Regions from separate parts of the Rossellomorea sp. GAMAL-10_SWC genome, predicted to be linked through region 1. Evidence: a T-box and tRNA genes for the amino acid it is inferred to sense, from the RefSeq annotation. Region 1 holds a T-box; the other holds one or more tRNA genes.
The links. The T-box of region 1 lies ahead of V5E38_RS07295 (glycine--tRNA ligase). A T-box ahead of a tRNA ligase gene usually reads a tRNA of that ligase, here a tRNA-Gly.

Region 1 (16,990 bases):
CAATTAAGCAAGTTATCAAAAGTAAGAAAAACAGTTAAACCTACAAAAGATTTAATTTATCGTATATTAAATTCAACCCACGTTGAAATTGACAAAGAAACGACAAAGAAATTGCGAATCGTCTACGATCATTTATTAAAACTATTAGATGACATTGCAGATAACAGGGAAATGGCAAATGACATTAGAGAAAGTTATATTTCAACAAACTCACACAAAATGAATAAAACGATGAAAATGTTAACATCGGTCTCGATTGTGTTCATGCCACTAACATTCATCGTCGGTGTATATGGAATGAATTTTGTTCACATCCCTGAGCTTCAATTAAAATATGGTTATTATTACTGTTGGGTGATCATGCTAATCATCGTGATTGGATTAGTGATCTGGTTCAAGAAAAAAGATTGGTTCTAAAATACTCGTTATAATAAGAAAAACTAAAACTATCCAACAAAAATAAGATGATCTTTGTAGAGGTCATCTTATTTTTATTCTATTTATACCTTTGTACTTAGTTTTTTTATTTTATTATTTCAATGAATCTGCTGTTTTTTCAAACATTACACTTTGATCAATTAAACCACAAGTTCCACATTGAACTAAATATTCTGGACCTTTATATGGAACAAAAAATGGATCTAGCCCACTTGAAACGTATTCTTCTGATTCAACATCTCCGCTTTGAGCATTTAATTTAACTGCTTTTGGGTTTTGTTCGATTAAATAAAATCTACTTTTGTTTGTTTTACAGCGTGGACATGCTAATTTATGCATATTTTCACCTCATTTTATTCATATAAGGTTACTATTCCATTAAATTATTATATTTATTCATATTAATTCGTATTTAATTTGCCTTCAAATACAATCTTTCTTCCAGTCGGTTCAATTTCTACCTTTCCATTAATCATTTGTTCTGAAAATATTGGTACTTCCATTCTTTTAACTGGTGTATAGCCTTCTCTTTCCATTCTCTCTAAGCAATCATTAATTGTTTCATTTTCAAAGACTTCAAATTTTTTCTTACTCATCTATTTCCCTACTTTCCACTATTGTAATTCTATCTAATCATAATTGAATTCAAATCAAACTATAGTAAAAAACCTTACTTTCATTTGAGAGTAAGGTCTGACTGACTAAAATTATTTAATCGCGAAGCCTCGATAGGAATCGAAGTGCTTCAATATAAACCCAAATGACTGTTACTAATAAACCAAAAGCACAATACCACTCGAACTCTTTTGGTGCACCTTGTCTAACACTTGTCGTAATTAGATCAAAATCCAAGAATAGATTTAATGAAGCAATCACAAGTATCGCTAAACTAACTAATATTCCGATTGGACCAGATTGATGGATATATGGAATTGGAACATGGAATAGTTGAAGGACCATCGTTAGTAAATAAAAGATAAACACTCCGATTGTTAATCCGAAAACACTTGATCTAAAACGGTGGGTTACTTTAACTAGTCCAGTAGCATAACAAATTAATGTTCCTGCTATAATTGCTATTGTTAATAGAACCGCTTGTAGGACAATCATCCCATATGTTGCTTCGTAAACAGCTGAAATATTACCAATTAGAATCCCTTCAACTGCTGCATAAATAGGTGTAGTAATTGGCGCAATTCTAGGAGAAAAAGATGTTACTAACCCAATTATGAATGCAACGATTAAACATCCTATAAACACTTTAGAATTCAGTGTTCCAGTAGCCGTTAGATAAAATGAGTATCCTGCTGTTGCAATTAGTAAGATTAATGCGATAATTGTTTTACCAATTGTCCCACCGATCGTCATCGCTTTAGCAGCATGTCTTGATTTCGTTAATCGTTCAGAATTTAAGATAGGATTTGAACTCCTCATTTAAACTCCTCCTTTATTTTATACCTTTATTTTACCATTTTTAGTAAATTTCTTAAACTTTAAACAAGCTTTAGTAAAATATATGAAAAAAGATGTCCAAAAGGACACCTTTTTTCAAAAAACTAAATTAAAATTTAATTTTATTTGCTAAAAATGATTGTAATTCACTTATTGCAACACGAGTTTGCTCCATAGTGTCACGGTCACGAACTGTTACTTTTCCGTCTTCAATTGATTCGAAGTCGTAAGTAATACAGAAAGGAGTACCGATTTCATCTTGACGTCTGTAACGTTTACCAATTGAACCAGTTTCATCAAAATCAACATTGAAATCTTCTGCTAAAGAAGCAAATACTTCTTGTGCATTTTCTGATAATTTTTTAGATAATGGTAAAATCGCTGCCTTATATGGTGCTAATGCAGGATGTAAACGCATTACTGTACGAGATGTACCATCTTCTAATGCCTCTTCTTCATAAGCATCAATTAAAAATGCTAATGTCACACGATCTGCACCTAATGATGGCTCGATACAATATGGAACGTATTTTTCATTTGTAATTGGATCATGATATGTGAAATCTTCTGTTGAATATTCCATATGTTGTTTTAAATCATAATCTGTACGAGAAGCAATGCCCCATAATTCGCCCCAACCAAATGGGAATTTATATTCAAAGTCAGTTGTCGCGTTACTATAGTGTGATAATTCATCTGCACTATGTTCACGTAAACGAAGATTTTCTTCATTCATACCTAAAGCTAATAGCCATTTATTAGCAGTTTCTTTCCAATAAGAATACCACTCTAATTCTTCGCCCGGTTTACAGAAGAATTCCAGCTCCATTTGTTCAAATTCACGAGTACGGAACGTGAAATTTCCTGGTGTAATTTCGTTACGGAAGCTTTTACCAATTTGAGCAATACCAAATGGTACTTTCTTTCTCATTGTACGTTGAACATTTTTGAAGTTTACGAAAATACCTTGAGCTGTTTCTGGACGTAAGAAAATTTCATTCGTACTTGACTCAGTAACACCTTGGAATGTTTTAAACATTAGGTTAAATTGACGAATATCTGTAAAATCATGGCTACCACAATCAGGACAAGCAATTTTATGTTCCTCAATCAATTTAGCCATTTCTGAAAATGGAAGACCATCAACGATTATTTCCATTCCTTTTTCTTCAAGTGCATTTTCGATTAATTTATCAGCACGATGACGAGCTTTACAATTTTTGCAATCGATCATTGGATCATTAAAGTTACCAATATGACCTGAAGCTTCCCAAGTACGTGGATTCATTAAGATTGCAGCATCTAATCCAACATTATATGGACTTTGTTGAACAAACTTTTTCCACCAAGCTTTTTTCACATTATTTTTTAATTCAACACCAAGTGGACCATAATCCCACGTATTTGCTAAACCACCGTAAATTTCAGATCCTGGAAATACAAATCCTCTGTGTTTAGCATGACTTACTACGACATCCATTGTTTTTTCTGACATTTCATCTGCCTCCAATTTTCAATTGTTTTTTGAAAATGCAAGAATGAAATAAAAAAGCTCCCATCCTTAGGCATTTTCTGCCTAGGGACGAGAGCTGTATATGCACCCGCGGTTCCACCCTAGTTGACAATTAAAAAAATTGTCCACTTTAAGAATTAACTCAGGAATGCCTTTCGCTAAAGGTTTTGATTGAGCTCACACCATCCTCAATTCGCTAGTCAAAATAATCTTTAGGTACTTCTTTCCGTCAACGTTATATGTAATAAATAATATGTTGTTATTTTAACAAAGTGACAATGATTAAGTCAAATATTATTATGAACAATTTTGATAAAAAAATACCGTGAATTTTATGAATATTTCAAGGGATACTTCATGTAAAGATAAAACCTTTACAGTATGAGCATTAATTGGTATGATAGAAAAGTTGTTTTATTTATATACCAATACTATCAGAAGGGAGTGCTAGTTTTGAGTAGCAGCATTTTTTTAAAGAAAAAGAAACGTTCAGCAGTATTGCTTGATAAACATCATTCCATTCGTTTATTAAAGACAAACAAAAAGCGAATCGTGAACAAAAGAAACAATAAAATAAAAGGGTTCGAACAATTACTTGTTAAAGAATTAAACGAGGAAATGATTTCAACTTCAAACAGTACGGTAAATGAAATTTCTAAAAATGTAAATACAGTAGTGATCGAAGGACTTCCAGTAACATTTCTTCTAAAGCTTGGAAAAGAGTTTTTCTCAGATTTAGAAGCAGTGAAGTACTATTATAATAGTAAACATGAAGATTTTTACAAGAATCGTAGTTTACTAGAGGAATCACTTCAATCTTCAATTAACAATGCGTCAAGTGAAGAACAATTAAAAGTTTCGGAATTTATTTCTAATAAATAATCATTATTAATGAGGGAATCCTTAAGGGGTTCCCTCTTTTATATTATTAGGAAATTCTTAGTAAGGTACCGACCAATTGAACTGCAAATAAACCTTAAAGAGCAGCAAATAAGAAACTTAATAGTGCAAATAAACGTTGGAAACTTGCAAATGAATAGCGGACTGTAAATAAAATCAGTGTATCTGCAATTAAAATCACCAAATCTGCAAATAAAGTAAAAAAATACAAATACCCGTAAAGGTATCTCGACTGAATTATTAGCTCATCGTGGATACGATCGAATGTAAATCAAGCATATTTCTTCTTAAACCCTAAAATACTAATTCAAATCTGCCATTTATCTTTATATAAGTCTGGAAATAGACTTAAAATGATCATTGCCTCAAGATATCTACTCTTTATATTAATTTTCACACTTATTCACATCAAAAAAGAGATGTTCATATGTCAGTTGACCCGACTCATGATACATCCCTTTTCCTTTATCTATTTTTGATTTGCAGATTCATTAAGCTAAATAGGCTTTTTTCACTTCTTCATTATTCATTAATGTCTTTCCTTCACCAACCATTTGGATCTCACCAGTTTGAATTACATACCCGCGGTGAGCAATTTGTAATGCTTGGTAAGCGTTTTGTTCGACTAATAAGATTGTCATTCCTTGTTTATTTAATTGCTCAATGATTTCAAATATTTGTTCAACGATAATTGGAGCAAGACCCATTGATGGCTCATCTAGCATTAGCAAGGATGGTCCCATCATCAGTCCTCTACCAATCGCTAGCATTTGTTGTTCTCCTCCACTCATCGTACCACCTTTTTGGCTTAAACGCTCTTTCAGTCTTGGAAAATAATCAAATACCATTTCCATGCGGGCAGCGATTAGTTTTTTATCTTTAACTGAGAAAGCACCCATCTCTAAATTTTCTTTTACACTTAATTTAGAAAATATTCTTCTTCCTTCTGGTACATGGGCGATTCCTTTTAAGGCAATTTCATGAGATTGTAGCTTTATTATTTCTTCACCTTTATAAATCAGCGTTCCAGATTTTGGTTTAACTTGGCCACAAATCGTTTTTAGAGTAGTAGATTTTCCAGCACCGTTACTTCCAATTAACGTTACAATTTCACCTTCATTTACTTCAATGTTAATATTTTTCAGTGCTTGAATACCACCGTAAAAAGAGTTAATATCTTTTAATTGTAATAGCGTCATCTTTTCGTACTCCTTTCACTATGCAGTAGTCACTGCACTTTTTCCTAAATATGCTTCAATTACTTTTTGATTATTTCGAATTTCAAGTGGTTTTCCTTCTGCAATTTTTTCGCCATGATCAAGTACAAATAGATACTCGGATATTTCCATAACAAGCTTCATATCATGCTCGATTAAGACGATTGTTAAGTTAAGGTCATCTCTCATTTGATAGATTAAATCAGTCAATTCTTTCGTTTCTTTCGGATTCATCCCCGCAGCTGGCTCATCTAAAAGTAAGATTCTTGGTTGAGATGCTAATGCACGAGCGATTTCAAGCCGTCTTTGTGCACCGTATGATAGACTCGATGCTTCCTCATTATAAAATTCAGCCAATCCGACGTATTCTAACCATTTATATGCTTCTTTCATTGCCGTTTTTTCTGCTTTTTTAAATTTAGGTAAATGGAAAATTGTTGAAAAAACACCATACTTTAAATGCTGATGCATTCCTACCATGACATTTTCTAAAGCAGTCATACTATTAAATAGACGAATATTTTGGAATGTACGCGCGATCCCTTTTTTATTAACAGTATGTGGTTTTAACCCTACTAAACTCTCATTCCCTAACATAATTTCTCCACTACTAGGAGTGTACACACCTGTAATCATATTAAAGAATGTTGTTTTTCCAGCCCCATTTGGTCCAATTACCGCTGTAATTGAGCCTTCTTTAATATCAATATTTACATTATTAACAGCTGTTAAACCGCCAAAGCTTTTCGTTAAATTCGTTGTTTTTAACATTTGATAACCTCCTCTCTTAAAATGAAACTGTGCGTGTTTTTTCTTCGACGACAGTTTGATCTACGACGTCTTCTTTTGGAACAACCTTATTTTTGGCAGGCAATAATCCTTTTGGCCTGAAAATTGCTGCAAGTACTAAAATAAGTCCGAAAATCATACGTTGCATTTTAGAAGGCGATAGAGCTGGTGGTAAGTTAATAACTCCATCTAATGTTAATTGGTTTAAATAGTTTGTTACTTCTGTTAAAACTTGTAGATTTAAGATTGTTACAAGTGCTGCTCCAAGGATAACACCTGGAACACTACCCATTCCGCCTAAAATAACCATTACTAAGATCGTAATCGATTCAAGTAATGTAAAGCTTGTTGGGTCAATAAACATTTGCTTTGCAGAGAAAACTACTCCCATCATTCCTGAGAAAGATGCACCGATTGCAAATGCTATTAATTTCGTACGTACTAAGTGAATACCTGATGCTTGTGCAGCGATTTCATTCTCACGTACCGCCTTCCAAGAACGTCCAAGCTTAGAATCTTGTAATCTAGTAACAGCTAAAATGACGATTGCTAAAACAATTAACACGACATAATAAAATTGCCCAGAATTATCAATCTCTAATCCAAAAATAGTAGGAGCTGGAATCGAAGAAATACCTTGTGCTCCTCCAGTAATATTTATTGGTTTATCTAAGTTATTAAATACAATTCGAATAATTTCACCAAAGCCTAGTGTTACAATTGCTAAATAATCACCTTTTACACGAAGTACTGGAATACCTAATAATACACCTGCAATTGCAGCGATAATTCCACCGATTATTATAAATACCCAAAATGAGTTTCCTGAAAACGGAAGGAAATCAAAATGTAAGAAATTCGTAACTTGTTTAGTCGAAAAAATTGCATAAGTATATGAACCAATTGCAAAGAAGGCAACGAATCCTAAATCTAATAGACCAGCTAAACCTACTACTACGTTTAATCCAAGTGCCATTGCAACATAGATTCCAACTAAAGTCGCTACACCCATATATGATTCAAATGCTGTACCTTGTGATGCAACATAAGGCATGATCACGGTTAAAACTAAGATTCCAATGCTCCATTTTAATTTGACAGGAAAATTAGTTTTATATAATAAGTAAAGTGAGAACAAGATTAATAGAAATGCCGTAACCGATTCTTGCAAAAAGTATAATCCTAATGATGTAACAACGATATAAGCTCCTAAGAACATACCTTGTAGTTTATTTGATTGTTTTAACCCATTTAATAAGCTCTTCATCTAATTCACCTACACTTTCTCAGCTACAGGTTTACCTAATAAACCTTCTGGCTTGAATATTAGAACTAGAATTAAAATTCCAAATGCAACAACATCTTTATATTCTGATGGGAAAATGCCATGAGTTAAAGTTGATAAATTTGTTGCTGCAAATACTTCGATTACACCGATTAATAAACCGCCAAACATTGCACCACGGATATTTCCGATTCCACCTAATACTGCAGCTGTAAATGCTTTTAAGCCTAAAATAAAACCGATATACGGATCAATAGTGCTGTACTGTAATGCAAATAGTACGCCAGTTGCACCACCTAATCCAGAACCTAAAAAGAATGTTAAAGAGATGACTTTATTAACGTTTACAGACATTAATGATGCCGTTTCACGATCCTGTGCAACTGCACGCATTGCTGTACCCCATTTTGTTTTATTGATGAAGTAATCTAATGAAATCATCATTACAACTGCAACGACTAAAATAATGATTGATGCTGATTTAATTTGTGCATTTCCAAATGAAGAAAGAATTGAGCTAGTTTTAATTTGGTGTTGTCCAGAAAATAGTGATGGGCCAGTAATAATGTAATTTCCTTCTTTTAATTCAGCAATAAAACGTACGATATCTTGTAGTAAAAATGAAATACCGATTGCTGTAATTAATGTAATTAACTTTGGTGCTTTTCGCAATGGACGATACGCAACTCTTTCGATCCCCATTCCTAGGAAACCAGTTGCTAATGAAGCTACTATTAAAACAATTGCTAACACGATAATTGCAGGTAAACTACTTAATAAACCTAAACCAGTAAATGTAATTAATACCGCAGTACCAATAAACGCACCCACCATAAATATTTCACCATGTGCAAAATTGATTAGTTCCAATATCCCATAAACCATCGTGTAACCGAGTGCTACGATTGCATATACTGCTCCTAAAACAAGACCGTCTATTAGAACTTGAGGTAGTGTTTGGATTACTTCATTCATGTATAAGACCTCCTATAAATAATGTAGTTTATTTCCTATTAATTTCCAAGATTTTACAATTTTCTCATCTTATTGAGAGAAAAAGAGTATCACATTTTACAGGATACTCTTTTCTTTAAGACTGGTAGGGTTTGTTTCTAATTATGGTTTAGTAACTTCGCCTTCTTGAGTACCAGGGTATTTAGCTTCTTTAAACGTATAAATAAATACTTTCGCGTATTTGTTGTCCCCTTTATCGTCGAAGCCCACCTTCGTTACTACACCATCATAATCTTGGATTGCACGTACTGCTTTTTCAACTTGTTCACGAGTTGGCGTTTTTCCTTTATTATCATTGATCGCATTTTTTAATCCTTCTAATAAAACACCAGCAGAATCATATCCGTAAGATGAGAACGATTCAATGTTTTTATTAAATTTAGATTTATAAGCGTCAGCAAAAGCTTTACCTTTATCTGTTTTTAACGTATCACCAGCTACCGAAGTATAATAGAAGTTTTTAACAGCATCTCCAGCAATATCAACTAAACCTGAAGAGTCCATTCCATCTCCACCCATGAATGGGATGTTTAATCCTTTTTCACGAGCTTGTTTTAATAAAATTCCACCTTCAGCATAAAGTCCACCGAAGAATACTAAATCAGGCTTTTTCGCAATTGCATTGTTTAGTACTCCGTTAAAGTCTTTATCTCCGATTGAGATCCCTTCTTCACCTAAAATTTTAGCGCCTAATTTCTCTGCAGCAGCTTTGAATTCATTTGCTAAACCAGTTCCGTAAGGTGTTTTATCTTGAATGATAAAAATATTTTTAGCTTTTAAAGTATTAACAGCGAAATTTGCACCTGCAGGACCCTGGAAGTCATCACGAGCACAAATTCGGTTAACTACTCCTAATCCACGATCAGTTACTTCATTTGCAGTATTTGAAGGAGATACCATTACGATATGGTCTTTCTCATACTTTACAGAAGAAGGAATTGCTACACCAGAGTTTAAGTGTCCAACAACACCAAGGATTTTATTGTCTGCAGCTAACTGCTCAGCATTTGCTACACCTTTTTTTGGATCCCCTTGGTCATCATAAGGCACTATCTTTAAATCAAAGCCTAATTTTTTGAATGCTGCTTTTTGATCTTCTAATGCAAGCTGTGCTCCAAGTTTAATGGACTCACCTAAAATTGCATTATTACCAGATAATGGTGTATTTGTTGCAATTTTAATGACTTGGTTCCCATCCTTTGAACTATTACTACCACAGCCTGCTAAAATACCCGCAGTTAACGATACTGATGCTAAAATTGCAAACCCCTTCTTAAAAACCATATGTACGCCCCCTTAAAAACCTATTTTTTTGAAAATTTAAAATTCTTAAGAAAATAGTAAGCTATATTTTTTCGTTAGACAAGTTCTTTTGATTCAAAATATTTCGACAATTCTGTCGATTCATTGTTATTTTAGGTAATTATTCCCATTAAAAAAACATAAAAAACCTATTTTCCTTATTTCTGAAATATAAAATTAAAAGATTTCAATGTGTTTTACTAGGTTAATCCTTAAAAAATATTTTCCTAGTATCATTTTGCGTTTTTCGACAAATTCGACAAAAAAACCTATTCCAAAAAGCTTGGAATAGGCCTAATTTTAATTATTTTCTTCTTTTTTATATCGAATGATCGTCTTTATTTCACCAGAATCATCTGTATCCATAACAAATGATCCATTACTATATTGATCACTATTTCTTAAATCAGTTGGGTCAACTGTCTCAAATTGACCAGATTTACTTAATAAAGCAAACATATCATTTTCATTTATTACGTATACCCCAATTAGCAAATGAGGATTATTTTTTAAATCTCGTAGTACTTTAACACCTCGGGAACCTCTTGAACTTTGAGAGATCGTATCGAGTTTCATTTTTTTAATTGCCCCTCGATGTGTTGCACAGAATATTTCTTTCACTTCATTACTAATTGTGTCTGCAGAAACAACAAAATCATGATCCTTTAAGTTAATTCCTTTAACTCCACCAGCTCTTAAGCCTTGAATACTAATCTCTTCAACATTAAATAACAATGTGTATCCTGAACTTGTAGCCAATAACACTTGATCAGTTTCTGAAGTGACACCAGCAAAAATTAAGGAATCATCAGATTTAATTGACATACCGACAAGTGGTTTAGAATATCGTTGTACTTTTAATTGCTGTATACTTGTACGCTTTACAACACCATTTTTAGTGACAAATAAAATATAATCTTTATTTTCTTCAAAATTATTTACGACCGTAGCAGAAAGAATTGCTTCATCTCGTTCAATAGGAATAATATTAGCAACATGTTGCCCCATATCTTTCCATCTGATATCCTGCATTTCATGAATTGGTAAATATAAATAGTTACCTTTTGACGTAAATAAAATTAGAGTATCCGTCGTTGTACTTTCTATTTGATAAATTAAACGGTCGCCTTCTTTCATACCGTAATCTTTACCATTCGATGCTGAATATGATCTTGGACTAGTTCGTTTAACATATCCTTCACTTGTAACGGTGACAACGACGTCTTCTTGAGCAATTATATCTTCTCTAGAAATTTTAATTTCTTCAATTTCTTCTTGAATGGTTGAACGTCTGTCGTCTGAATATTTTAACTTAATTTTCTTTAAGTCTGTTTTGATAACTGACAATAATTTTGCTTCACTGTTTAAAATTGCTTCTAGCTGTTTAATCTTTTTATCTAACTCATCTGCTTCTTCTTGTAATGCAGTAATATCAGTATTTGTTAAACGATATAACTGTAACATAACAATCGCTTCAGCTTGTAGTTCAGTAAACTCAAATTGAGCGATTAACTTATCTTTTGCATCGCGTTTATCATTTGCAGAACGGATTGTTGTAATCACTTCATCTAAAATCGATAAAGCCTTCATTAAACCTTCTACAACATGTTGGCGAGCTTTCGCTTTTCTTAAATCAAAATTTGAACGATTTGTAATGACTTCTTTTTGATGTTCAATATAAGCATCAAGAATTGCCGGTAATGACATCTGTTTTGGTGTACGATTATAAATCGCAACCATATTGAAGTTATAAGGTATTTGAAGCTCAGTATTTTTATATAAATAATTTAAAATCGCTTCGTTATTTGCATCTTTTTTCAGTTCAATGACAATACGTAGTCCTGTACGATCTGTTTCATCGCGTACTTCCGTAATGCCATCTACTTTTCGATCAAGACGAACCTCGTCCATTTTCTTTACTAAATTCGCTTTATTCACTTCTGAAGGAATTTCTGTAATAATTAATGCCTGTTTTCCACCACGTAAATCCTCGGTATGAACTCGGCTTCGAATAATGATTTTTCCTTTTCCTGTTTCATAAGCTTTTTTAATACCATCTACACCTTGAATAATCCCTCCAGTAGCAAAATCAGGACCGTGGATTACGGTCATTAATTCATCTACTGAACAATTTTTATTTTCAATGCGCATAATCGTCGCATCGATTACTTCTCCAAGGTGGTGCGAAGGTATTTCAGTTGCATATCCAGCAGAGATTCCAGTACTACCGTTGACTAATAAATTTGGAAACATTGATGGTAAAACAACTGGCTCCAAACTCGTATCGTCAAAGTTTGGCACAAAATCAACTGTTTCTTTATCAATATCTCTCAATAGTTCACTTGCTATTGCTGATAACCTAGCTTCCGTATAACGCATAGCTGCTGGCGGGTCTCCATCAATACTACCGTTATTTCCATGCATTTGAACTAATACATTTCTTAATTTCCAATCTTGACTTAGTCGTACCATTGCATCATAAACAGAAGTATCACCATGAGGATGGTAATTACCAATTACATTTCCGACTGTTTTAGCAGATTTACGGTAAGGCTTGTCTTGCGTGTTTCCTTCAACGTGCATTGAATATAAAATACGGCGTTGAACTGGCTTTAATCCGTCACGAGCATCAGGTAATGCTCGTTCTTGAATAATATACTTACTATATCGACCAAAGCGGTCACCTATTATATCTTCTAAAGGGATATTATATAATTTTTCCGATGATTGCATCAGACATTGCTCCCTTCCGACTCTACTTCAACTTGCTCATTGTTTAAAATTTTATCCTCTTCATCTAAATCAAATACTACATTCGATTCAATCCACTTACGTCTAGGTTCAACTTTATCACCCATTAATGTAGTTACCCGACGATCCGCTCTTGCGGCATCATCAATTTTCACACGAATAAGTGTTCTCGTTTCTGGATCCATCGTTGTATCCCAAAGTTGGTCAGCATTCATCTCACCAAGTCCTTTATAACGCTGAATCATATACCCTTTACCAACTTTTTTGATTGCATCTTGTAGATCTACCTCTGACCAAGCGTATTCGATTACTTCTTTTTTTCCAGTACCCTTACTTACTTTGAATAAAGGAGGTAAGGCAATATAAACTTTACCAGCTTCTACTAGTGGCTTCATATAGCGGTAAAAGAATGTTAATAAAAGTACTTGAATATGCGCTCCATCTGTATCAGCATCGGTCATAATAACGATTTTGTCATAGTTAACATCCTCAATATCAAAATCACTACCTACTCCTGCGCCAATCGCATGAATAATCGTATTAATCTCTTCATTTTTCATTATGTCAGCTAGTTTTGCCTTCTCGGTATTGATAACTTTACCACGTAAAGGCAAGATTGCTTGGAAACGTCGATCACGGCCTTGTTTCGCACTTCCACCAGCTGAATCACCCTCAACTAGGTATAATTCATTTTTCTGTGGGTTACGTGACTGTGCAGGTGTGAGCTTACCGCTTAATGAAGTTTCTGAGCGTTTTCTTTTTTTACCACTTCTTGCTTCTTCACGTGCTTTTCTTGCAGCTTCTCTAGCTTGAAAAGCTTTAATAGATTTCTTTACTAATGAAGTTGCAATGTCTGGATTTTCTTCCAGGAAATAAGCTAATTGATCCGAAACAACTGAGTCAACAGCCGATCTTGCTTCACTAGTACCTAATTTACCTTTTGTTTGTCCTTCAAATTGAAGCAGCTCTTCAGGAATTCGTACTGATATAATTGCAGCTAATCCTTCACGAATATCCGCTCCATCTAGATTTTTATCTTTTTCTTTTAAGAGACTTACTTTTCTTGCATATTCATTAAATGCTCTTGTTAAAGCGGTTTTTGCACCAACTTCGTGCGTACCACCATCTTTTGTACGAACATTATTTACGAATGAAAGCATCGTTTCCGAATATCCATCATTAAATTGGAACGAAAATTCAACCTCAATTTTATTTTGTAATCCGTCAAAGAATACAACAGGATGTAATGCTTCTTTTTCTTCGTTTAAATACGATACAAATGCTTCGATACCGTTTTCATAATAAAACTCTTCAAACGCATCATGTCGTTCATCTTTAATTGTAATTTTTAAACCTTTTAATAAAAATGCTGACTCTCTAAGTCTTTCACATAAAGTATCAAAGTTAAAATTTGTCGTGCTAAAAATAGTTGGATCTGGTTTAAAATGGATCGTCGTCCCAGTTCGTCTTGTCTTACCAATGATTTCTAATGAAGTTACTGCTTTACCTCCATCTTCAAAACGTTGCTTGTAAATTGTTCCTTCACGGTGAATTTCAACTGTTAACCATTTTGATAAAGCATTTACTACTGATGCACCAACACCATGTAGACCACCACTTGTTTTGTAGCCGCCTTGTCCAAATTTACCACCTGCGTGTAATACAGTTAAAATAATTTCTGGAGTTGGTTTTCCCATTTTGTGCATTCCAGTAGGCATCCCACGACCATGGTCTTTTACGCTTAAGCTATTATCTTTATGAATAACCACATCTATTTGAGTCCCGTGACCAGCTAATGCTTCATCTACAGAGTTATCTACGATTTCATAAACTAAATGGTGCAGACCTCTACTATCTGTGCTGCCAATATACATTCCAGGTCGTTTACGTACAGCTTCTAAACCTTCTAGTACCTGTATCGCATCTTCGTTATATGTTGTTTCATTCTTTGCCAACACCATTTCTCCTTTCTAACTAAACACTTACATAAGAACATTTGTTCCATTATATCATATTATAAATAAAATGTTTCTTCTAATCGTTCATGTTAATGGTTTTTTTGCTAACTTACAAGTCGAACATGAAAAAAAAAATCGGACAAGTTCATAAAAAGCTGGATTTTTGTATCAAGAAAATGCAGGTTTAAAGTTGAAAATTGATAAATTAACTTACAAATTCAATTTTAAAGTTAATGCAAACTGGCATTTTAATTGCTAATCTATTTTGATGTACATCAGTACAATTTCTCGATTACCTTAATGTTCTTATTCCCTACTCGATCTTCCGTTAAAAAAACTCACTGATTAACAGTGAGCCAGATTTAAAAATTTAATTTACAGACTGATTGAAAGCGCTTGATTTTTGAAGCACGGGGCAAGTTACCGCTAAGCGGTAATGAGCACGGTAATGAGCACCATAGCCAGGCAACGCAACTAAGAAAACGAGCGTCTGGATGGCCAGTCTGAAACAGTGAGCTTTTTTAACGGCCTATCTTGTCATTGCATGCTCAACTTTAATACAACGATCCATAATGACTGTTTTACCATTTTCCTTTAACAATTGATATGCTTCTTCGTTTTCAATTCCAAGCTGTGCAAAGAAAACATCGCAATCAATTTTAAGAAACTCTTGTGCTACAGGTAATAGGTGTTCAGGTCTTCTAAATACATTTACAATATCAACTTTTTCATTTATTTCGGTTAAACTCGCTACTGCTTTTTCTCCTAATACCGTATCAACTGTTGGGTTTACTGGAATAATTTTATATCCAGCATCTTGCATTGCCTTGCTTACCATATAAGACGTTTTAGACGGGTCTTTTGATAATCCAACAACTGCAATTACTTTACTTGATTTTAAAATCTTGCCAATTTCTTCTCTTGATGGGTATTTACTCATTTGCTAATCACCCTTTCTTTCTGTATAAATAAGCGCTTCAAACTGTTAAAAACGCTCGCTTTCTTCGTTGCTTCGCCTTACTGCGGTGCTCATTACCTGTCTAGGTAACTCCGCTCCTCATCAGCCTTCGCGCCTCGAAAGACAAGCGTTTTCAATCAGTTTAAAAAATCAAATATATGTTACATACTAAACTTTTCGCTTATTTATTATTCTTTTATCATATTTCCTAAGTCAATGGCCTGTCAAATCATTGACTAGAAGCTAATGTTAAAGTTGAATTAGTTAATTTACCGTCACGGTAATAAGTAATCTTTAATTTATCTCCAACTTTTTTGTGTGAATATAGGTATTCTCTTACAGTAATTACGTCACTTACTGGTTTGTCATCAAGTGCAACGATAACGTCTAATTGTTTCATTCCAACTTTAGCAGCAGGAGTATTTGGATCAACATGTGTAACAACTGCACCTTTTGTCACAGAACCAGGTAATTTTAATGTTTCTTCGATATTAAATTGCGGTATTTCATCAAGTGATTTTAAGCCTACACCCATTACAGGTCGAGTCACTTCACCAAATTTTTCGATCTGATCTAAAGCTGGTTTTGCAATATTCATTGGGATCGCAAATCCAATTCCTTCAACAGCTTGTTCAGCAATTTTACTTGAATTAATCCCGATTACTTCACCTTTTGCGTTGATTAAAGCACCACCACTATTACCTGGATTAATCGCAGCATCTGTTTGGATTACTTGAGTTTGGTAATCTGCAACGCCATCTCCATCGATATCCTGTGGTATTTCACGTGCTTTACTACTTACAATACCTTCAGTTACAGTACTTTCTAAAAATCCAAGTGGATTTCCAATAGCAATAGCAGTTTCACCTACGTTAATTTTTTCTGAATCACCTAATTTAGCGATATTCGTAACATATTTTGCATCAATTGCTACAACAGCTAAATCTAATAATTCATCTGTACCAACAAGTTTAGCATCAATTAATTGACCATCTGCCATTTTTACTTTTAATTGCTTTGCACCAGCAACAACATGGTTATTTGTCGCTACTAAAGCTTTATTTCCTACTTTTTTATAAACTACACCTGAACCAGATCCAGCTTCTTGCGTTTCCATTGAAAATGGATTGGATGATTGATAGTTATTAACTCCTACTACAAATTTGCGAGCATTTTGGATTGTAGTTGTTAAATCTTCGCGTGATACATTAATAACTTGTGTTGGTACAGTATTCGTATCATTTGATAAGTTTGCATTTTTATTTGTTAAGTTAAAAATATCCGGGGATACGATTGAGATCGTTACAGCTCCAATGATCGCTCCAATAAAACCTGTAACAAGTGGATACCCTCCACGTCTACTTCTCTTTTGTCTTTTATGATTATTTTCATCGTATAAATCTGTTTCATCAT
Region 2 (16,990 bases), 1.7 Mb from region 1:
TAATTTTGCGATTGATAACCCAAAAGAAGCTGCATCGATTTTAATAAAAGATAATCCGGACTTAGATAAAAAATTAGTGGAAAAAAGTCAAGAATGGTTAGCATCTAAATATAAAGATGATGCGGACCGTTGGGGTGAGCAAAAGTTATCAGTTTGGAAAAACTATGCTGATTTCTTAGCTGAAAATAAATTATTAGAAGGAAACTTTAAGCCAAAAGAAGCATTTACGAATGATTTCTTACCAGCGAAATAAGGAGGAGCAAAAATGCAAACTACTTTAATGAGTGTCCAAATTATACCGAAAACAAATAATATTGAGGATGTTATTCCAGCAGTTGATGAAGCAATTAAAATTATTGATGAATCAGGTGTAAAATATCAAGTTCAACCATTGGAAACAACTATGGAAGGCGACTTGAATCAATTATTAATGGTTGTTCAAAAAATGAATGAAAGAATGATTGAAATAGGTTGCCACAATGTAATAACTCAAATGAAAATACTTTATCAACCACAAGGTATTACGATGGATGTGTTAACGGAGAAGTACCGTTAATGAAATCTAAAAATATAAAAGGATGGCAACCTATCGTTGTCATCCTGCTTTTTTTAATTTGCTGGCAGCTAAGTATTAAAATTTGGAAAATCGAATCTTGGTTATTACCAGGACCAATCGCAATCTTTAAAGAAGGAATGAAATCAACTAATTCACTACTTCCTCATATTTCTTCTACAATTCAATTAACGATTATTGGTTTGTTAATTGGTAGTTTATTAGGATTTTTAATCGCATTTCTATTGCATTTAATTCCAGGTGTTAGGGAAGCTTTTTACCCATTATTAATTCTTTCGCAAAATGTACCAATTATCGTATTGGCACCGCTTTTAATTATTTGGTTTGGATTTGGTGTATTACCTAAATTAATTATTATTTCTCTTGTTTGTTTTTTCCCTGTTACAGTTTCAGCGTTGGATGGTTTCCGACAAACACCAAGTGAACTAATAAATTATATGAAAATGGCGGGAGCATCCAAATCACAAATTTTTTGGAAAGTTGAATTGCCTTTTTCTCTACCTTCCATTTTTTCTGGCTTAAAGATTTCAGCGACTTATAGTGTTATGGGAGCAGTTATCTCTGAATGGCTAGGAGCGAAATCTGGAATTGGGGTCTATATGACTTTAGCTTCATCTTCATTTAGAACAGATCGAGTATTTGTTTCAATTTTTATCATTATGTTTTTAAGTATGCTTTTCTTCTTCCTAATAGTTGTAATTGAACGTTTTACTGTTAAATGGAAAGTTAAAGGGGAGAAACGGAAATGACACTACAAGTGGAACAATTATCAAAGAGTTATAGCGGTCATCAAGTATTAGAAAATATATCCCTTTATGTAAACGAGGGTGAATTTGTATCGATTCTAGGTCCATCTGGTAGTGGGAAAAGTACGTTGTTCCATCTTATTGGAGGTTTAGTAAAACCAGATTCTGGAGAAGTAAAGTTAAATGGGTCGATAATAAATGGAGAACTTGGTCATGTTAGTTTTATGCCTCAGGATCATTCATTACTACCTTGGAGAACAGTATTAAAAAATATTGTTTTGTCACAAGAATTAAAACATAAGCCTGATGAAAAATTGGCAAGAGACTGGCTTAAAAGAACTGGCTTAGAAAACTATGAGAATGCTTACCCTCATGAATTATCTGGTGGTATGAAACAAAGAGTTTCATTTTTAAGGTCTCTACTAGCACCGCAGTCGTTCATGTGTATGGATGAGCCTTTTTCAGCTTTAGATGAGTTCACTAGACTTGAAATGCAGCAATGGCTTTTATCAATTTGGGAGGAGCAACGACGATCAATTTTATTAGTAACACATAATATTGATGAAGCGTTGTTAATGTCTGATCGAATTTATATATTTTCTGACAAACCTGCCAAAATCAAAGAACAAATCATAGTGCCATTTCCAAGACCACGTAAAAAAGAAATATTATTAAGTGATGAATTTACGGAATATAAAAGAAAAATCTATTTGGCTTTAGAGAAGGAGTAATACGATGAAAATGATAGATGCTCATATTCATTTAGATTCTTATGATACTAGTCAAAGAGAAGAAATATTAACTAATATACAAAGACACGAAATCGAAGCGCTCATTTCGGTATCAATGGATTTAAAATCTAGTAAGAAAAATTTAGAGTTGAAATATCAAAATAATAGTGTATATCCAGCATTCGGATTTCATCCTGAACAACAAATCCCTTCTGATGAAGAGGTTGATAAATTAATTGAATGGATTAAGAACCATCAGGATGAAATGGTCGCAATCGGAGAAGTTGGATTACCATATTATAAGAATTTAGAAGAAGAGATTGATTACGTACCTTATATTATATTACTAGAAAAATTTATCTCGCTTGCAAAAGAGTTAAATAAACCAATCATATTACATGCAGTATATGAGGACGCCGAAACCGTATGTAATCTATTAGAAAAATATTTTATTAAAAAAGCCCATTTTCATTGGTTTAAAGGTGACGAGGTTACAATAAATCGGATGATGAAAAATGAGTATTTTATCTCGATTACACCAGATGTATTATATGAAAATGAGATTCAAGACTTAGTAAAAAAGTATCCTTTAGAATTAATGATGATAGAAACAGATGGTCCTTGGCCATTTGAAGGGCCTTTTGAAAATGAGTGGACACATCCAAAATTTATGCATCAATCAGTTGCAAAAATAGCTGAGTTAAAAGACATAGATCTGTCAAGTGCATATAAAACTTTATATGAAAATACTAAGAGGTTTTATAGTATATAAAATAAGAAAATCGTTTTCCGACTGGAAACGATTTTTTTCACGTTGTTGAAAAACAACCTTGTCAATTAAATTAGCAAATTTTCGTAAAAGATTTTTTTATTTTAATTTTAGATAGGTAATAAGAGCTAAAATAAAATCCCCCTATAGCAGAGCATCTATCCTAATTTACAGATAGGCCTTTTATCTACTATAAGTAGGATATAAAGTATAACTTTCAATTTAGATAATCAGATTCTTTACAAGCAAGAAAATAGAGAAATGAAAAACTTAAGCTTCAATGTAAATACCAAAACCGGCATGTCATTAGAATGCCGGCAGTATGTTGGTTTGTAGAATTGTTTCTACAAAATAACTACAGTTCAAGCTCTCCCATACGAAGAAGCTCAATAACTGCTTGTGATCGCCCCTTAACCCCAAGCTTCTGCATTGCATTTGAAATATGATTTCTCACAGTTTTTTCACTTATAAAAAGTTCTTCAGCAATTTCTCTTGTAGTCTTATCTTGAACAAGAAGCTCGAATACTTCTTTTTCACGCTTTGTGAGTGTGTGCTTTGTTTGATAGTCTCTATCCTTCAACTGTGCTAACCCTCCTTGCTTGACCGAGCTGTTCTTCGGATGGGTATTCATTTAGTCTTTTTATAATATGAACGATAGGTCTTTTAGGTGAATATTTCCAGTAAATTTAGAGCTAGATTTAAATTATTTATTTTTTTCTATTTAGCTTGTTCTAAAAAATGTACAGGCTCGTATAAATAGTAAAAAAGCGTGGGGGGAGTATGGTGATGAAAAAAAGATTGTTAGTAACAGCGGCAGCGGTATGTGGAATTGCAACAATGAGTGGATGTAGTTTACTTCCAACGAAATCTTCAACTGACATTGATCCACCTAAAACTGTAGTTTATAAAAGTGATCAACCTTCAAAAGAAGTAGCAAAGAAAGAGGAAACTGTAAAAAGGGAATTATATTTAATTGATCGTAACGGGTATATTGTACCGCAAACGTTCCAATTACCTAAGTCTACTAGCTTGGCTAAACAAGCGTTAGAGTACTTAGTAAAAGATGGTCCTGTTACAGATGAATTACCGAATGGTTTCCAAGCAGTTTTACCTCCGAATACTGAAGTTTTAGGAGTTCAAACTCAAAAGGATGGTACGATTATTGCTGATTTTTCACCAGAATTTAAGCAATACCGTGCTGAAGATGAATTAAAAGTGTTTCAAGCTGTTACTTGGACGTTAACTCAATTTGATAATGTGACGAAGGTAAAAATTCGAGTAAACGGAAAAGAGCTTGCATCGATGCCAGTAAATAAAGCTCAAATTGGTGATGGGTTAACAAGAGATGATGGAATTAACTTTGATAAAGGTGACATTGTAGATATTATGAACTCCAGACCTGTTACGCTATATTATGTTTCTCAAGGGGAAATGGGAGACACTTATTATGTGCCTGTAACGACTAGGATTTCAAATGCAGAGAAAGATTCATATTCAGCAATCGTAAATGAACTAGTAAAAGGTCCATCTGAATATTCAAATTTAGTATCCGATTTTGGAACTGATACGAAACTAGTTAGTCAACCTGTTTTTAAAGGCGGTAAGCTAGTACTTAATTTTAACGATGGTATCTATGGAAATATTGCAAAAAACATGATCAATAATGATGTACTACAGCCACTTGTACTTTCTTTAACTGAGCAAAAAGGTGTTAAGTCCATTGAAATTCAAATCAATGGGAAATTAACTGCGCTAGACCAACAAGGCAAGCCTTTAAGCCAACCTGTTTCAAGACCTAAGGATGTAAATACGAAAAAATTGTAAACCGGTGGTTATGAAAAGTTAATAATTTGCCTTTTAATAAAATGGTTTTAATATCAACCTTGTACAAAAATTGTGATGATTTTTGTACAAGGTTTTTAATTTTATCTTTAAATTAAACTTAATAAGTAGAAATGAAATCACATTTTTGTCTATACTAGTATTTGGAAGATTTTGTAGGAGGAACAATCATGACAAGAACAGATGGAAGATTAAATAATGAACTTAGACCAATCGAGATTATTACTCACTATACTAAGCACGCAGAAGGTTCAGTGCTGATCAGTATTGGTGATACGAAGGTAATTTGTAATGCAACAGTTGAAGACCGTGTACCACCATTTTTGAGAAACAGTGGAAAAGGTTGGATTTCAGCTGAATATTCAATGTTACCTAGAGCTACTCAAGAGCGCACAATACGTGAATCATCTAAAGGTAAAGTTACTGGTCGAACAATGGAAATTCAACGATTAATAGGAAGAGCGTTAAGAGCAGTAGTTGATTTAGAGGCACTTGGTGAAAAGACAATTTGGATCGATTGTGATGTAATTCAAGCAGATGGAGGAACACGAACTACTTCAATTACTGGTGCATTTGTTGCAATGATGCTTGCTTTTGATAAATTAATTAAAATGGATAAATTGAAATCGTATCCTGTAAAAGATTATTTAGCAGCAACTTCAGTTGGTATTTTAGATGACCTTGGACCAGTACTAGATTTATATTATGTAGAAGATTCAGCTGCAAGTGTTGATATGAATATTATTATGACTGGAAAAGGACAGTTTGTTGAACTCCAAGGAACTGGTGAAGAAGCAACATTTTCAAGAGAAGAATTAAATGAGTTACTATCTTTGGGTGAATTAGGCATCAAATCTCTAATTGAAAAACAAAAAGAAGTGTTATTACAAGAAGGTATTAAATTTCAATAATCATTTCGAGGAGAGGCTTTAGGGATGGAAACAATCATTATTGCGACAAATAATAAAGGCAAAGTGAAGGATTTTGAAGCACTTTTTAACCCGATGGGATTTCAAGTTAAGTCTTTAAAAGACTTTCCTGAAATTCAAGAAATTGAAGAAACAGGAACTACATTTGAAGAAAATGCGGTTTTAAAAGCTGAGTATTTAGCGAGTGAGTTAAATACACCAGTCATTGCAGATGACTCGGGTTTAATAGTGGATGCACTTGAAGGTAGACCAGGCGTTTATTCTGCCAGGTATGCTGGATTACATAAAAGTGACGAAGATAATTTACAAAAAGTATTAAGTGAACTAGAAGGTGTTTTTCCTGGGAAAAGAACTGCGCGATTTTATTGTGCTTTAGCTTTAGCGGTTCAAGGTAAAGAAACAATCACTGTTTATGGTACAGTTGAAGGATATATTGCCAATAAAAAAAGAGGAACAAATGGTTTTGGCTACGATCCAATATTCTTTTTGCCAGAATTAGATAAAACGATGGCTGAATTAACAACAAATGAAAAAGGTGGTTTAAGTCATCGCGCAAATGCAATTAAATCATTAATGAATGTTATAAATAAAGAAGATAAAGATTTTTTATTTAGAGGATCAAATTAATGAAAGTACTAATTGTAAGTGATAGCCATGGATTGACAAAACCATTGCAAGAAATTGGCGAACGATATCGTGACAGTGTAGATTTAATGATACACTGTGGAGATTCGGAATTAGAAGTAAATGCTAAGGAACTAAAGGATTATAATGTTGTAAGAGGGAATTGTGATTTCAGAGGAGAATTCCCTGAAGAATTTATTCACCGTGGGAATGAATATACAATCTATGCAACACATGGTCATTTACATGGAATAAAACAGTCATTACAAAAGCTGTATTATCGTTGTAAAGAAGTTGGAGCAACAATTGCTTGCTTCGGTCACTCACATGTATTAGGAGCCGAAGTAATTGATGATGTGCTATTTATTAACCCTGGCAGCATTTTATTACCGAGAATGCGAAAAGAAAAGACATATGCTATTCTTGAAACAGTTGATAAGAAAGCTAATGTTACTTTTTATAATACAGATGGAACAGTGCTTAATACTACTTCATTTAAATTATAATGAATTAATGGGGGTTAGTAGCTCATACGCTACTAACCTTATCTAAAACAAAAAAATTCGGAGTACTAAAAGCCGGAAAACCTTAATAAACTAAGGTAATTATACAACTTTAAAATTTTTTCCTTTATTTTGGAAAAAAAGTTTTGAAAAAGTGTTGACTTTAATTTCCATAACGACTATACTAAATTATGTCGACAGGGTGATGTCGCAAAGAAACGAAAAAGAAATAACAAATATGCGGGTGTAGTTTAATGGTAAAATAGAAGCCTTCCAAGCTTCGGTCGTGGGTTCGATTCCCATCACCCGCTCCATATGTCCTGGTAGCTCAGCAGGATAGAGCAACGGCCTTCTAAGCCGTCGGTCGGGGGTTCGAATCCCTCTCAGGACGTCCAAAAGACACTTGTTTTACGAAATGTAAAATAAGTGTCTTTTTTTGTATTTTAATTATTTTTAATGAAGGAACTTTAGAAATAATATGATGATTTACGTTTACTATATAAATTAGGATGGGTTCTTATTAATTAATAGAAGTCTTAGGTCATCATTAAATTTATACTAGTTATGTTATTCTAGTATAAATAAAAGAGTGGAGTGATATAAATGAATGAAAATGAATTTTGGAGCTTAATATCCAAAATGCATATTGTTGAAGAACCGTATGAATGGGTAATAAATCATTTAGCTAAACAATCAGAGGAAGAGATAGCTAGTTTTGAAATTCATTTTGAAACTTATTTTTCCAAAGCGTATACTACAAATCTTTTAGGAGCTGCATGGATCATAATGGATGGCTGTTCTGAGGATTCATTTGTACATTTTAGAGCTTGGTTAATTGGACAAGGAGAACAAGTTTACAAGAAAACGTTAAATGACCCAGATTATTTAGCTGAATACATCTTTCCAATTTATGAAGAAGAAGGACTTACGCCCGAATTGGAAGATATGTTAGATCTAGCTTTACAAGCGTATACAATCAAGCGTAAAGGCGATGATGATTGGGATGATCAATTGTGGAATGAGTTCAATTCATTAATAGAGAGTAAAGGCTATGATTATCCTGAACAACAATTAACAATCGATTGGAAATCAAAAGACGAACTAAAAGCTAAGTTCCCAAAGCTATGGAAAAGATTTGGCAATAAACCGTTAGGGTACTAAAGCTAAAACAGATTCATTCATACACGTATCTTTAATATTTTAAATAATTTTAATTCATGATACACTTTTTCATAACTAGTTTGTGCAGGAAATAACAAATGTTAGGGGAGAGTAACATGGAAGACAATATTGTCTTTTTTCCTAAACTGAAGGATCGGATAATAAATTTAGGCAAAAAAGCATTAGAAGAAAAAAATTTTAGTAAAGCTTTAATGTTATGTAATCAATTAAAAGAAATGAATGAGCATAATTCACAAACAGAACTTGCTGCAGTCGCGTGTCTTTTAGAAGGAAATCAGGCTAAAGAAGCTAAGGAAAGATGTGAGGATTTAGTTTTCGGGCCTTTTGAGAGTGATGAAGCAATTGAAGTGTACATAAGCATTTTATTTCAATTAAAAGAATATGAAGAATTACAAAAAAATATAAAAAAATTACTCACTCAAAAACGGATTGATGAAAATCAGATGGATAAGTTTCAAGCGATGCTCTCATTATCAAAGAAAGTAATTTCAGATCGTGAAGGCATTAAGGGTGAAGTTCTTAATTTACATAAAATCGTTGAAAATTCTGAGCCGATTGATAAGCAACTTGAATTAATTAATGAATTAAGAAGTTTAGATTGTAATCTTGTTATCGATCAAATTAGCGAAATATTAAAAAGCACCAAAGCAAATCCATTAATTCAAAGTTTTATTTTGTTTATTTTACAAGAACAATCAATCGATAAAGATTTTGAACTTAACAAAGTAAACCAAAGGATGATTTGGAATACATCGGTTTCAGTCGATGAACATAAAATCTTTGTAGATGCTATATTAAAAAAATTAAGTGACGTATTAGAAAGTGAAGACCCTTCTGCTTTCGAAATCGCAAAAACACACTTCCAACACTTTATAACAATTTACTTCCCGTTTATCCCAATGCCAGCGGATATAAATACATGGGCAGCCTGTTTTTATTGCATAGTCCAACAATTTTTTGATCGTAGTGTAGATGAAGAGGAACTAAAAGACTTATTTAATGTAGAATATTTTCCAGTAAAAAGTGCAATTGCTTTAGTAAAACGGTTTGAAGATGAAGGATATTTTAATTTAAAATGACATGTCAGACTGTTGACAAACGCTCGCTTTCTTCGTTGCTTCGCCTATCTGCGGTGCTCATTACCGCTTAAGGGTAACTCCGCTCCTCACCAGGCTTCGCGCCTCGAAAGACAAGCGCTTGCAATCAGTCTGACAATCAAGTTTGTAGAACTTTTCTTTACACTAATTTTAATTTAAAATAAATAGTTGGAAAAAACATAGATGTTCCATTTGGGCTTCTATGTTTTTTTATGTAAAAAAAGGTATTTTAAAGTGATGGAAGCGGAGATAAAACCGATTTTTATTTTTGAGCGAATTCGAAGATGGACTTAGGTAACGCCTTACGGAAAGCGAGCAATAAGGAATGAAAGTCATCGTTTATTTTTTAAAGGAACTAAACTGATTTAAAATTCAAAATTAAAAAACCCTAATATTTTCTCCTTATAAAAATAGGAAATATTGAAACAAAAAAGGAATGTGTTATAATAGAATGGTTGTAACGACTATTTACTTAATTATACATGCATTTTCTTTATTAAAAATGGACAGGCATGTATAGTACGAAAATACGTAAACACATATATTTTTTTAGATAATTTTGGAGGGAACTAACAATGACTGCTAAATGGGAAAAATTAGAAGCTAACGTTGGTCTATTAACTGTAGAAGTTGAAGCTTCTGAAGTAGATAAAGGTTTAGATGCAGCTTTCAAAAAAGTTGTTAAAACTATCAATGTACCGGGATTCCGTAAAGGAAAATTACCTCGCCCAATTTTCGAACAAAAATTTGGTATTGAAGCACTTTACAATGATGCTTTAGATGTAATTTTACCAGAAGCTTACAGCAAAGCTGTTGTAGAGGTTGGTATTGAGCCAGTTGATCGTCCAGAAGTTGACGTTGAGCAAATGGAAAAAGGTAAAACTTTAATCTTCAAAGCAAAAGTTACTGTAAAACCTGAAGTAAAATTAGGCGAATACAAAGGCTTAGAAGTTGAAGAAATGGATGCTACTGTAACTGACGAAGACGTACAAGCTGAATTAACTACATTACAAGAGCGTCAAGCTGAGTTAGTAGTTAAAGAAGATGGTACTGTTGAAAACGGTAATACAGCTGTAATTGATTTCGAAGGTTTCGTTGATGGCGTAGCTTTCGAAGGTGGAAAAGGTGAAAACTATCCACTAGAAATCGGTTCAGGTTCTTTCATTCCTGGATTTGAAGAAGCGTTAATTGGCGCTAAATCTGGTGTGGAAACTGATGTTAATGTAACATTCCCAGAAGAATACCACAGTGCTGAATTAGCAGGAAAATCTGCTACTTTCAAAGTAACTGTTCATGAAATCAAAGCGAAAGAACTTCCTGAGTTAAACGACGAGTTTGCTAAAGACGTAAATGACGAAGTAGAAACTTTAGAAGATCTTAAAGCTAAAATTAAAAATGATTTAGTTGAATCAAAAAAATCTCAAGCTGAAGGTAGTTTACGTGATGCTTTAGTTCAAAAAGCAGCTGAAAATGCTGAAATCGAAATCCCAGACGTAATGTTCGAAAGCCAAGTTGACCGTATGGTTAAAGACTTTGAACAACGTATTGCACAACAAGGATTAAACTTAGAGCTTTATTACCAATTCACTGGTACTAAAGAAGAAGATCTTCGTGCTCAAATGCGTCAAGATGCTGAAGCTCGTGTAAGAATCGACTTAACAATCGATGCGATCATCGAAGCTGAAAAAATCGATGCAACTGAAGAAGAAATGAACGAAGAATTAGCTCGTTTATCTGAAATGTACAATGTTCCTTCTGAGCAATTAGTAACTATGCTAGGTGGAACTGACGCTGTACGTGATGATATTCAAATCCGTAAAGCTGTTGAATTATTAGTAGATAGCAGAAAAAAATAAGCGTTAAATAAACATATATTGACTTAAACAAGGCGCGAGATTTTTCGTGCCTTGTTTTTAAATAAAGAAATATTTGGTAAAGTGAACTGTTTCCTTTAAAATATACATATACATATGTTAGAATCTGTTATACAGATTTTAAAAAATAATTGTGGCTATACTAAAAATAATTCTTCAAAAGAAGGATTATTAGCTTTAGATTAGAATATATATATTCTAAAAATTTAAACAATTTTAGAGTAGTAATTAATTGCTTTGTTTATTTTGTATGCTATTATATAGCTACAAGATACATATTTTTTTCGATTACATACATATTGAGTGTTTTTAGAAATTTTTAGAGGGAGTGAACATATGTTCAAATTTAACGAAGAAAAAGGACAGCTAAAATGTTCGTTCTGTGGGAAGTCACAGTCTCAGGTTAGAAAATTAGTTGCAGGACCTGGTGTATATATTTGTGACGAGTGTATTGAGCTTTGTACTGAAATTGTTCAAGAAGAGCTAGCAAAAGAAGAGGAAGTAGAATTTAAAGACGTTCCGAAACCGAAAGAAATTTGCGAAATTCTTGATGAATACGTTATTGGACAGGACAATGCTAAAAAAGCGTTATCTGTTGCTGTATATAATCACTACAAACGTATTAATTCAAATAGCAAAATTGATGAGGTTGAGTTATCAAAAAGTAATATTGCAATGATTGGGCCAACTGGTAGTGGTAAAACATTATTAGCTCAAACTTTAGCACGAATTTTAAATGTACCATTTGCGATTGCAGATGCAACTTCATTAACTGAAGCTGGATATGTTGGGGAAGATGTTGAAAACATTCTTTTAAAATTAATCCAAGCAGCTGATTATGATGTAGAACGCGCTGAAAAAGGTATTATTTATATCGATGAAATTGATAAAGTTGCTCGTAAGTCTGAAAACCCTTCAATTACACGTGATGTGTCAGGTGAAGGTGTTCAGCAAGCACTTTTAAAAATTCTTGAAGGAACAGTTGCAAGCGTACCCCCTCAAGGTGGTCGTAAGCATCCACATCAAGAATTCATTCAAATTGATACGACAAATATTTTATTTATTTGTGGTGGAGCATTTGATGGCATCGAACAAATTATCAAACGCCGTTTAGGTAAAAAGGTAATTGGTTTCAGTGGTGATTCTGAAAAGAGCGATTTAAGCTCAAAAGAAATCTTAAACCACGTATTACCAGAAGACTTATTACGCTTTGGTTTAATTCCGGAGTTCATCGGTCGTTTACCAGTTTTAGCTAATTTAGAGCAACTTGATGAAGCATCATTAGTTGAAATTTTAACTAAACCAAAAAATGCTTTAATTAAGCAATATCAAAAATTACTAGAGCTTGACCAAGTTGAACTTGAGTTTGAGGATAACGCATTAACTGAAATTGCTAAAAAAGCAATTGAGCGTAAAACTGGAGCTCGTGGACTACGTTCGATCATTGAAGGGATTATGTTAGATATTATGTTTGAATTACCTTCACGTGAGGATATTCAAAAATGTATTATCTCAGCAGAAACTGTTAAAACTGGTGCAGCTCCTAAGCTTGTACTAGAAGATGGAACAGAATTAGAGTTAAAGAAAAAAGCAAATAAATTAGCTTAAGTAAAGAACCAAATGCATTTGCATTTGGTTTTTTATTTTTGTCTTTTTTAAGTGATTTTTTTAAAATCTTTCTTAATTGCATAGGAACTTTACTCGGTAAACCTTTTCTTTAATTTTTAAAATTTGGTTTATCCTTCCATTTAGAGGGCGATACTAAAATTAATTTCTACTTCAGTGGAGGGGTAAAGAATGAGTTTAACAACTATTATCTTATTAGCTCAATTAGCATTAGGTACAATCGTTGCATTGTATTTTATTCATTTATTAAAAGGTCAACGAACAACTAAAGTTTCGATTGACAGGGAATCTAAAAAAGAAATGGAGCAGTTACGTAAATTAAAGTCAATCTCATTAACTGTTCCGTTAGCAGAGAGAGTTAGACCAACAACTTTTGATGATATAGTTGGCCAAGAGGATGGAATAAAAGCGTTAAAAGCTTCACTATGCAGTGCTAATCCTCAGCATGTAATCATTTATGGACCGCCTGGTGTCGGAAAAACGGCAGCGGCTAGACTGGTATTAGAAGAAGCGAAAAAGAGCCCGAATACACCTTTTAAACAAGATGCAGTATTTATAGAATTAGACGCTACAACTGCTCGATTTGATGAAAGAGGAATTGCGGATCCTTTAATCGGTTCAGTTCACGATCCAATCTATCAAGGTGCAGGTGCGATGGGGCAAGCAGGTGTTCCTCAACCTAAAAAAGGAGCAGTAACCGATGCGCATGGAGGGATTTTATTTATTGATGAAATTGGCGAGCTTCATCCAATTCAAATGAATAAAATGCTAAAGGTACTTGAAGACCGTAAAGTAAAATTTGAGAGTGCTTATTACCAAGAAGAGAATCCTTCTATACCAGCACATATTCATGAGATTTTTAAACACGGTTTACCAGCAGATTTCAGATTAGTTGGTGCAACAACAAGATCACCAGAAGATATACCACCGGCAATTCGTTCACGTTGTTTAGAAATATTTTTCAGAGAATTAGAACAGGATGAAATTCAAGCAGTAGCTAAACGATCTGCTGAAAAAATTGAATTGAGCCTATCAGAAAAAGCCTTAGAATTGGTAGGTACATATGCAAAAAATGGTCGTGAAGCGATTAACTTAATCCAGTTAGCTGGCGGAATGGTTTTAACTTCTGGACGAAAAGAATTAGTAGAAGATGATATTGGATGGGTTGTTTCTGTAAGTCGATTATCACCAAGACTTGTTAACAAAATTCCTGAAGCTCCAACAGTAGGATTGGTGAACGGTTTAGCTGTTTATGGAGCAAATATTGGTGCGTTACTACCGATTGAAGTAATTGCAATGAAAGCAAAAGAAATCGGTAAAGGTTCAATTACAATTACTGGAATTGTTGAGGAAGAAAGCTTGGGTAATCAAGCTAAATCCATTCGAAGAAAAAGTATGGCAAAAGGCTCTTTAGAAAATGTTACGACAATCTTACGAAAAATTGGTGTACCAATCGATGACTTTACGATTCACATTAATTTTCCAAGTGGCGCATTAATTGATGGACCATCTGCAGGGATTGCCATGGTAGTTGGTATTTTTTCAGCGGTTAATAATGTTCCAGTATTAAATACAATCGCATTGACTGGCGAAATGAGCATTCAAGGTGATGTAAAACCAGTTGGCGGTGTTCCAGAAAAAGTAAAGGCAGCTGTTAAAGCAGGAGCAACTAAAATTGTTGTTCCGAAAGAGAACGATCAAGCAACATTACATCAATATAAAGATGTAGAAATATTAGCAGTAGATCGCATAGAAAAAGTTCTCCATGAAGTCTTTAAAGATAATTGGAAATTTGAACTACCAGCTGAAACAAAAACTGATTTCCAGCAATTAACATTGTTTGAAGAGAATCAATCGCAATCTATGTAGATAAAAATAAGTGTTCGAATCATTTCATTTTGAATAAATAAAGAATACAAACTATTTTTGCATTCTATTTTTCAATGAAGTGATCGAACACTTTTTATTTTGTAGAAATCCATTCTTTATGATTTAATCTTATTACGAGCTTTACTTCGTATCTTTAGTCAAAAATAAGATAATAGCTAAACAGTTGTTGATTGATTATGTAGCTTCTTTATTTTCTTTTAATGCATTTCATTGTAAATGATATATATGTTAAGGTAAAATAACTAAATAGAATGAAAAACATGGAGGTGTAACGTAATGAATGTTACAAAAGAAAAAGTTGTACCCCTCCTACCTTTAAGAGGAATTAGTGTATTTCCTGCCACTATTGCACATCTAGATGTAGGAAGAACGAAATCGATAAAAGCTATACAAGAAGCTGATGAGTTAGATCATTTAATTTTTGTTGTTACTCAAATAGATGCAGATACTGAAAATCCAAAGTTAGACGAATTGTACCAATTTGGAACTTTAGCTAAATTAACACAAAAAATTACACTTCCAAACGGCACTGTTCGTATTACTGTTGAAGGATTACACAGAGGAAAAATCAAATCAATTATTGATCAAAATGATTTCTTAACTGCAAAGGTAGAAGAATATCCAGATGTAGAAGATGAATCTAAAGAGCTTCGTGCTTTAATGAGAACTTTATTGCAGCATTTTAAACAATACAGTAAATTATCAAAGCGAATTTTGCCAGAGACAATTGCTTCAATTGTTAAGCAAGACCGCCCAGGTAAACTTGCAGATGCAATGATCGATTCAATTCCATTAAGGGAAGAAGAAAAACAAAAAATATTAGCAACAATTGATGTTACTGAACGAATACATATTATCTTAAATTTCCTTCAAGATGAAAAAGAATTACTTAAGCTTGAGGAAAAGATTGGCCTACAAGTTAAGAAAAATATTGATAAAACTCAAAAAGAATATTTCTTAAGAGAGCAATTAAAGGTTATTCAACGCGAACTAGGTGATCGTGAAGGTAAAACTGAAGAAGTTGATAAGTTTTTAACAAAAATCGAAGAGGCAAATATGCCTGAAGAAACAAAGGAAGTAGTACTAAAAGAGTTAGCTAGATATGAGAAACTACCTCCTAATGCCGCAGAAGCAGGTGTAGTTCGTACATATTTAGATTGGATGGTAGCTCTACCATGGTCTAAGCAAACAGAAGACACATTGGATATACATCGTTCTGAAAAGATACTGAATAATGAACATGAAGGTCTTGAAAAAGTAAAAGAGAGAATATTAGAATATCTAGCTGTTCAACAACTTACGAATTCACTTCGTGGTCCAATTTTATGTTTAGCGGGTCCTCCTGGAGTTGGTAAAACATCTTTAGCGAAATCAATCGCAAACGCTTTGTCTAGAAACTTTGTACGCGTTTCTCTAGGTGGCGTAAGAGATGAATCAGAAATAAGAGGACATAGAAGAACATACATTGGGGCTATGCCAGGTCGAATTATCCAAGGTATGAAGAAAGCAGGAACAAATAACCCTGTATTCTTACTTGATGAAATTGATAAAATGTCGAGCGATTTTAGAGGGGATCCAGCATCAGCAATGTTAGAGGTTTTGGATCCTGAACAAAATCATACATTTAGTGATCATTACATCGAAGAGCCATTTGATTTATCTCAAGTTTTATTTGTCGCAACTGCAAATGATTTATCAACTATTCCAGGTCCATTACGTGATCGAATGGAGATTATTACTTTATCCGGATATACTGAACTTGAAAAAGTTAATATAGCTAAAAAGCATTTATTCCCTAAAAAATTAGCGGAGCATGGCTTAAATAAATCTACTGTACAAATTCGTGAGAGTGCATTGAGTGCAATTATTCGTCATTATACACGTGAAGCAGGAGTAAGATCATTAGAGCGAGTTCTAGCGACACTATGTAGAAAAGCTGCTAAGTTGATTGTTTCAAACGAAAGACAAAAAATAATATTTACCGATAAAAATATTGAAGAATTTTTAGGTAAGAAAACATTCTCTTATGGTCAAATGGAAAGTGAAGACCAAATTGGTGTAGCTACAGGTTTAGCGTATACTGCATTTGGTGGAGACACACTTTCTATTGAAGTATCACTATATCCTGGAAAGGGTAAGCTAACTTTAACTGGTAAGCTAGGGGATGTAATGAAGGAGTCAGCACAGGCTGCATTTAGCTATATTCGCTCAAAAGCAGAAGAGCTGAATATTGACCAAAATTTCCACGAGAAATATGATATTCATATTCATGTTCCAGAAGGTGCGGTTCCAAAAGATGGCCCTTCAGCAGGTATAACGATGGCAACAGCATTGATTTCGGCATTAACAAATAGACCAATCCGTAAAGAGGTTGGAATGACTGGTGAAATCACATTACGTGGTCGCGTATTACCAATTGGAGGATTAAAAGAAAAAATGCTTAGTGCGCATCGTGCAGGTTTAACGACTGTTATCATACCTAAAGAAAACGAAAAAGATTTAGAAGAGGTACCACCAATGGTGAAAGAAGGTTTAACTGTTATACCTGTTTCCCATTTAGATGAAGTGCTTGCGCATGCAATAGTAGGAGTGAAAAAATGAAA

Region 2: it encodes a tRNA-Gly, which carries the amino acid that the T-box ahead of V5E38_RS07295 (glycine--tRNA ligase) is inferred to sense. The anticodon was not compared.

What each region holds. Positions count from the first base shown of each region.
Region 1 is NZ_CP144911.1:1,492,402-1,509,391, reverse strand. It holds gene corA (magnesium transporter CorA family protein) at 1-417, shown strand, start outside; gene V5E38_RS07310 (DNA alkylation repair protein) at 532-777, opposite strand; gene V5E38_RS07305 (NETI motif-containing protein) at 840-1,034, opposite strand; gene V5E38_RS07300 (Bax inhibitor-1/YccA family protein) at 1,150-1,872, opposite strand; gene V5E38_RS07295 (glycine--tRNA ligase) at 2,000-3,385, opposite strand; T-box leader at 3,466-3,645, opposite strand; gene V5E38_RS07290 (hypothetical protein) at 3,857-4,285, shown strand; gene V5E38_RS07285 (ABC transporter ATP-binding protein) at 4,795-5,502, opposite strand; gene V5E38_RS07280 (ABC transporter ATP-binding protein) at 5,521-6,291, opposite strand; gene V5E38_RS07275 (branched-chain amino acid ABC transporter permease) at 6,308-7,576, opposite strand; gene V5E38_RS07270 (branched-chain amino acid ABC transporter permease) at 7,586-8,569, opposite strand; gene V5E38_RS07265 (branched-chain amino acid ABC transporter substrate-binding protein) at 8,711-9,892, opposite strand; gene parC (DNA gyrase/topoisomerase IV subunit A) at 10,211-12,643, opposite strand; gene parE (DNA gyrase/topoisomerase IV subunit B) at 12,643-14,616, opposite strand; gene V5E38_RS07250 (CoA-binding protein) at 15,149-15,559, opposite strand; gene V5E38_RS07245 (S1C family serine protease) at 15,807-16,990, opposite strand, start outside.
Region 2 is NZ_CP144911.1:3,185,909-3,202,898, reverse strand. It holds gene V5E38_RS15910 (ABC transporter substrate-binding protein) at 1-253, shown strand, start outside; gene V5E38_RS15905 (thiamine-binding protein) at 266-556, shown strand; gene V5E38_RS15900 (ABC transporter permease) at 556-1,323, shown strand; gene V5E38_RS15895 (ABC transporter ATP-binding protein) at 1,320-2,051, shown strand; gene V5E38_RS15890 (TatD family hydrolase) at 2,056-2,823, shown strand; gene V5E38_RS15885 (helix-turn-helix domain-containing protein) at 3,176-3,400, opposite strand; gene V5E38_RS15880 (GerMN domain-containing protein) at 3,601-4,644, shown strand; gene rph (ribonuclease PH) at 4,833-5,573, shown strand; gene V5E38_RS15870 (non-canonical purine NTP pyrophosphatase) at 5,598-6,218, shown strand; gene V5E38_RS15865 (metallophosphoesterase family protein) at 6,218-6,721, shown strand; tRNA gene V5E38_RS15860 (tRNA-Gly) at 6,959-7,032, shown strand; tRNA gene V5E38_RS15855 (tRNA-Arg) at 7,036-7,109, shown strand; gene V5E38_RS15850 (DUF4240 domain-containing protein) at 7,322-7,879, shown strand; gene V5E38_RS15845 (hypothetical protein) at 7,996-8,979, shown strand; gene tig (trigger factor) at 9,573-10,853, shown strand; gene clpX (ATP-dependent protease ATP-binding subunit ClpX) at 11,208-12,479, shown strand; gene lonB (ATP-dependent protease LonB) at 12,669-14,366, shown strand; gene lon (endopeptidase La) at 14,664-16,988, shown strand; gene yihA (GTP-binding protein) at 16,985-16,990, shown strand, end outside.